DNA from 2 places in the Komagataeibacter sp. FNDCF1 genome. Region 2 is predicted to be linked to the other one. Evidence: predicted binding sites of a transcription regulator. Region 2 holds the regulator's gene; the other holds the start of a gene.
The links. Region 2 encodes LexA, which represses DNA repair genes until DNA is damaged. Its sites were predicted from a motif close to TGTTCTANNTANGTTC; they were not measured.

Region 1 (3,418 bases), 2.2 Mb from region 2:
ATCGTGTCACACATGTTCGGCCCGTCGCCCGGTGCGCTGGTCGGCACCGTTTCCGCCGATGAACCGGAAGCGACGCTGGTGGGGCGTGACATCCTGCAACGCGGCGGCAACGCGGCGGATGCGGCTGCGGCCATGGGCATGGCGCTTTCGGTCACGCTGCCCTCGCGCGCCTCGCTTGGCGCGGGCGGGGCGTGCCTGGCCTACAGGCCGGGTGACCAGAATGGTGGCCGTGCGTTCATGTTCCTGCCTGTTGCCGGCACCGTGGCGGCCACCGGCATGCCCCGTGCCGACCGGCCCGCCGCCGTGCCCATGATGGCGCGCGGGCTGTATCTCATGCATCTGCAGTACGGGTCGGTTGCCTTTTCCGAACTGCTGCCCGGCGCGATTGCCCTGGCTGCCAATGGCATCAACGTAAGCCGCCAGCTTGCGGGTGACCTTGCGGCCGTGCAGGTGCCGCTGCTGGCCGATGCAGGCATCCGCGCCATCTTCAGCCGCTCGGATGGCAAGGCGCTGGCGGAGGGGGACGCCCTGGTGCAGACCCACCTGTCCGGCGCGCTGGACCAGATCCGCGGCATGGGCGTGGGCGATCTGTATAATGGTGCACTGGGTCAGTCCTTCATCGCGGGCAGCCAGGGTGCCGGGGGCGGGTTGCAGATGGCGGATCTGCGCGGGGCCGTGCCGTCGGAGCAGGTGCCCCTTACCCTGAGCAGTGGCGAGACGCAGGTCGCCTTCCTGCCGCCGCCCGCCGATGGCGGGCTGGGCAGCGCGGTCGCCTTCCGTAGTGCTGCGTCATCCGATGCCTCGACCCGTGCGCAGGCGGCCATCGCGGCATGGCGCGCGCAGAACGGCAATGCCACCGGCGGCACGGCGGACAGCCTGGCCGCCCGTGCGCAGGCCTTCGTCAACGGTGGTGGCGCAGCCGGAGGCGGCCTGCCTTCGCTGCCCGCGTCCACCTCGTTCACGGTGGTGGACCATGCGGGCATGGCCGTGGCGTGCAGCATGAGCATGGACAACCTGTTCGGCACGGGCCGCATGGCGGGCAACACGGGCATCGTGCTCGGGGCTTCCCCCGCACGCCTGCCGCAGCCGCTCTATACGGCGGCCATCGCCAGTCAGGGCCGGGCCTTCCGTGCCGTGGCGGCGGGGTCGGGGCAGAACGATGCCGCTGCTGCCGTTGGCATCACCATGCGCAATATCCTGGCGGGGCAGGTGCCTGACGCGCATCCCGTCACGGCACAGGGGCGTGTGAACGCCATATCATGCCCGCGCGGGCTGCCGGGGGATGGTGCGACCTGCATCGCCGCGACCGACCCGCGTGGCGCGGGTCTGGCCATGGGGCCGCGCTAGGCTGGTGTTTTTGCGCCGGTCGGGCATTATTAGCACGGTGCGGCAGGGCAGGGCCATTGTAAGTGGTCCTGTTTTGTTCCATATTGCAGTGCATGATGCATCGCCTGCCCAGCGCAGGTCGGGCCGGGCAGGCTGTCCGGGCCCGGTTTCATCTCCTCAAGCACCAGGATAGGCACGGAATGGCACAGGCTCCGGGTATCGACAAAAGCAAGGCCCTGGAAGGGGCATTGAGCCAGATCGAGCGCGCGTTCGGCAAGGGGTCGATCATGCGCATGGGCGAACGGCCCAGCGAACAGGTGGATGTGATCTCCACCGGCTCCCTTGGCCTTGATATCGCACTGGGCATTGGCGGCCTGCCGCGTGGCCGCATTGTCGAGATTTACGGCCCCGAAAGTTCGGGCAAGACCACCATGGCACTCCACGCCATTGCCGAAGCCCAGCGCAAGGGCGGCACCTGCGCCTTTATCGACGCGGAGCACGCACTTGACCCCGGCTATGCGCGCAAGCTGGGCGTGGATGTGGACAACCTGCTGATCAGCCAGCCCGACGCGGGTGAGCAGGCGCTGGAAATTGCCGATACGCTGGTCCGCTCCGGCGCGATCGACGTACTGGTAGTCGACAGTGTCGCAGCCCTGGTGCCGCGCGCCGAACTGGAGGGCGACATGGGCGACAGCCATGTCGGCCTGCATGCCCGGCTGATGAGCCAGGCGCTGCGCAAGCTGACGGGTTCCGTTTCACGCTCCAACACCATGCTGATCTTCCTTAACCAGATCCGGCTCAAGATCGGTGTGATGTTCGGCAGTCCCGAGACGACGACAGGTGGCAACGCACTGAAATTCTATGCTTCCGTGCGCATGGACATCCGCCGCATCGGCTCGATCAAGGACAAGGACGAGGTCACGGGCAACCAGACGCGCGTAAAAGTGGTCAAGAACAAGATGGCCCCCCCCTTCCGCCAGGTCGAATTCGATATCATGTATGGTGAAGGGATCAGCAAGGTCGGTGAACTGATCGACCTTGGGGTCAAGGCCGGCATTGTCGAGAAATCGGGTGCATGGTTCTCATGTGACAGCCAGCGCATCGGGCAGGGGCGCGAGAACGCCAAGCAGTTCCTGCGCGACCACCCGGAAATGGCGGCCGATATCGAACGCCGCGTGCGCGAACAGGCAGGTGTCGTGGCCGAAGCCATGCTGGTTGGCCCGGATGAGGAAGGTGGCGAGTCTTGATCCCCCCGGCCTGTCCGGTTAAGGCAGGCTGATAGTCGCCCCGTCTGGTCGGCGCGGACCGTGCGGGCGGGGCAGGGACTGGACAGAGGGGCAGGGGCTGCCGGAATGAAACCACGTCTTGCAATGGTCGGATTGCTGGTCTGCCTTGCGGCCTGTAGCGGGGGGCAGGACGACAATAACGACCCCGCCGATGTGGATGAGGCACCCCGCCCGTTGGGCCATCGTGTTGGTGGCCACAATGCCTCACGCGCGGAAAATGCGCTGCGGCCGATGTCCCGTCACCTGCCCAAACCCGCCGACTCTACGGATGAAGCCGGCACCGAAGCCTACCACACGCCCCCCGACGCGGCGGCGATGCAGATGATATCCTCGGGCTACGACCCCAATCAGGCCGGTGATGACGATGCCCCGTCCGACAGTGACGACGGCAAGCATTTTGTCGTGCCCGATACGCAGGTCAGCTACGGGCGCAAGGCCGGGCAGTCCAACTAGGGTACCAGCACGGCACGGATGTCGTTCACGTTGGTCAGCGTGGGGCCGGTCATGACCAGATCCCCCGTGCGCTGGAACAGTGTGTAGCTGTCATGCGCACGCAGGTGGGCGCGCGGGTCCAGGTTCCGCGCGCGGGCACGTGCCAGCGTATCCGGGGTGATGAGCGCGCCCGCCGCATCCTCCGTGCCGTCAATGCCATCACTATCCGCGGCAATGGCCCATATGCCCTCACGCCCCTGCAACGCCATGGCCATGGACAGCAGGAATTCCGTATTGCGCCCACCCCGGCCCGGTGGCGGCCCGGCCGGGTTGATGGTGACCGTTGTCTCGCCGCCGGACAGCAGCACGGCGGG
Region 2 (3,418 bases):
TTTTCCCCAAAGCCCATATTACCGCAACCGATATCGCCCCCCGCATGCTGGAACGCCTGGCACGGCGGATGCCTAACGATGACCGCCTGACCCTGCGCCAGATGGATGGTGAGGCCCCGGATGCGACTGGCCCCTTTGACCTGATATGCTCCAGCCTGGCCATGCAGTGGTTCCATCACCGCTCACAGGCACTGCATGGCCTGGCGGCATTACTGGCGCCGGGGGGGCGGATGGCTTTCGCCACGCTGGCGGATGGCAGCTTCGCGCAGTGGCGGGCGGCATATGACCGGACGGGCGTAACCTGTCCGATGCCGGATTATCCCACGCAGGACGCGTTGCAGCGGGAATGGCCCGTTTCCGGCGCGGGACTGTGGCAAATCACGGAAATTGTCGATACACCGTCAACACCGCTGGCCTTCGCCCGTGAACTCAGGGCCATAGGTGCCACCCATACGGAACACGCGCCCGCCACGCCGGGACAGATGCGTCGCGTGCTGGCGGCCGCACGGGCCCGTCCCTTTGCCATGTCCTATCAGGTGGCATATGGCCAGTTTCACCGCGCACTCTGGCCCGGCGTGTTTGTAACCGGCACGGATACGGATGTGGGCAAGACCGTAGCGTCCGCAGCCCTGGTCCATGCATGGAAAGCCGCTTACTGGAAGCCACTGCAGAGCGGCACGGACGATGCACCATCGGACAGCACGGGCGTGCGCGGGTTGACGGGACTGGATGCGACGCGGCTCTACCCGCCAGCCGCAAGCTTCGGCGCATCCCTCTCACCCGAGGACGCGGCGCGCCATGCCCATACCCGCATCGACCCCGCCGCCATTACCCTGCCGCCCCATGACGGCACACGCGGGCCGCTGGTCGTGGAAGGGGCAGGGGGCGTGTTCGTGCCCATTGCCGAAAACTACCTCATGATCGATCTCATGGCCCGACTTGCCCTGCCCGTGGTGCTGGTCGCGCGCAGCACGCTTGGTACGATCAATCATACGCTGCTCAGCCTGGCTGCCCTGCGTGCCCGTGGCCTGCGGGTAGCGGGGGTCATCCTGAATGGTCCGGCCGAACCCAATGGCCGCAGCGCCATCGAACGGCACGGGCAGGTGCGGATACTGGCCGAGTTCCCGCTCCTGTCCCCGATGGGGCCGCAGGCGGTAGCACAACTGGCGCGCCGCCTGCCGTCCTGGGCGCAAATTACGGGCGAAGCCGTCAGTAACGGCGGATAAGCCCCGCAAGCGTGCCCTGTACGCTGACGCGCGATAAGGGCAGGACACGGGTTTCGTAATGGGTGTTGGCGGGAATGAGTGCGATCCCGTCCTTTTCATGCCGGATGCGCTTGAGCGTGACTTCCTCGCCATCGATCAGGGCCACGACAATCTGGCCATCCGTAGCCTGCATGCCCTCACGGATGATCACCATGTCCCCATCCAGGATGCCGGCATCCTGCATCGAATCGCCCATGACCTCCAGCGCGTAGTGACCGGCCTTGCCCAACATGTCCGCCGGGACGGAAATGCGGGTGGTCGTGGTGTTGATCGCCTCGATCGGGTTGCCTGCCGCCACGCGCCCGACGAAGGGCACTTCCACCACCGCAGCGTGGAAAATCTCGGGGGGCATGGCCGGTGGGGGCACGGGCGCCTGCACGGGGGGGGGAGGCACCTCGATATCCGGCAGGCGCAGGATCTCCAGCGCGCGCGCACGATGGTGCCGGCGATGCAGGAACCCACGTTCCTCCAGCGCCGAGATCAGCCGGTGAATACCGGACTTCGAGCGCAGACCGAGCGCGTCCTTCATTTCATCGAAGGAAGGGGAAAACCCCGTCCGGCGCAGATGGCCGTCTATGAACAGCAAAAGCTCATGCTGTTTTTTCGTGAGCATGCGATGTATCCTTTTGCCGTGGGCAAGACTACCGGGGCGGGGATGCAACGGAACAAATCAAAAACCCGCATCCATGTTCTATATTGGTTCCATATCCGCAGTCAACCGGCTTTCACACACGCGCTCAGCCTGGAACATGGTCGATGCGGATGATGTCGCACATTTCCCCGCATCTGGCGGCAGGGGCGTGGGGCGCGCGCAGCACCAGCGCCTGGCTTTGAGCCAGCACATGCAGCATGGCCGAGTCCTGGACGGGAAAGGGCGTGGCCACAAGTCGGCCCGCCGCGTCATGTGCAAGGCGTGCGCGCAGATGGTCCATACGCTGGTCATTGGTCGGCACATCGGCGCCCAGGACGGCCCGTACGGGGGGCTGGATCGCCTGCGCGATGCCCGCCATCCGCCGCAGGGCGGGCAGCACGAACACGATGGAACAGACAAAGGCCGCCACCGGGTTGCCCGGCAGGCCGATGAACGGCAGGCGACCCAGATGACCGTACATGAGCGGCTTGCCCGGCCGCATGGCAATCTTCCAGAAATCGGTTTTCATGCCGACCTGCTCCAGCCCGCGCCGCACCAGGTCATGGCTGCCCACACTCGCACCGCCTGCCGTGACCAGCATGTCCACGCCATCAACCATGCGTTCAAGTGTTGCAAGATCCGCCATGTCGTCACGCAGCGCGGGCAGCATGACCGGTTCGGCCCCGGCGGCGCGCAGCAGGGCCGCCAGCATCGGCGTATTGGAATTGGCAATCTGTCCCGGCCCGACCGGGCTGCCGGGCAGCAGCAGTTCATCCCCCGTGGCGGCAATGGCCACGCGCGGGCGGCGGGCCACTTCCAGCCATGCATGGTTGGCCGCTGCCGCCACACCGACATCCTGCGCCGAAAGCCTGCAACCCGCCGGGATGATGACCTGCCCCGTCGCGAAATCCTGTCCCAGCCTCCGTACATAGGTGCCGGGGGCAAGAGTGTGGGTGGTGCTGATGGTGGCGCCATCCGCGCTGGCATTTTCCTGTATCAGCACGGCATCCGTACCTGCGGGCATGACGCTGCCGGTAAAGATGCGTACGCATTCCCCCGCGCCCACCTGGCCTGCGAAGGGATGACCCGCCGGGGCGTGACCAATGCAGGCAAGGCGTACGCCCCGCGCGTGCAGGTCCGCCGCACGCACCGCGTACCCATCCATGGAGGAAACATCCGCCGGGGGATTGGACAGGCGCGCGCGTACGGGCGCGGCGCTGACACGGCCACAGGCGTCGGTCAGGGCGACGACTTCGGTGGGGAGGGGGAAAACGCCTTCAAGAACCCGTTTTTGCGCTTCGGCGACACTCAACATCGTACCCGGCACTCCTTTTTTACCCGTTATGGACGAATTTAAGCAGAAATATCGGTCAGGGTGCTTGACCTCAGCCTTGTGTATGCGCATTTTCCGCCAACTTGAACCACTGCTGCACCTGAGTGTTCCAGCAGCGGCGGAGCAGTGCTGAGGATATCATGGCCAAGAGCAACACCATTCAGATCAAACTCGTCTCCACGGCGGACA

Region 1: the regulator LexA is predicted to act here: its motif matches at 1,411-1,426, upstream of recA (recombinase RecA).

Annotation. Positions count from the first base shown of each region.
Region 1 is NZ_JAIWOT010000001.1:3,076,764-3,080,181, forward strand. Features, by position in the region: gene LDL32_RS14520 (gamma-glutamyltransferase) at 1-1,347, shown strand, start outside; gene recA (recombinase RecA) at 1,527-2,573, shown strand; gene LDL32_RS14530 (hypothetical protein) at 2,697-3,065, shown strand; gene LDL32_RS14535 (glycerate kinase) at 3,062-3,418, opposite strand, start outside.
Region 2 is NZ_JAIWOT010000001.1:900,720-904,137, forward strand. Features, by position in the region: gene bioD (dethiobiotin synthase) at 1-1,226, shown strand, start outside; gene lexA (transcriptional repressor LexA) at 1,210-1,878, opposite strand; gene glp (gephyrin-like molybdotransferase Glp) at 2,003-3,211, opposite strand; gene rpmG (50S ribosomal protein L33) at 3,370-3,418, shown strand, end outside.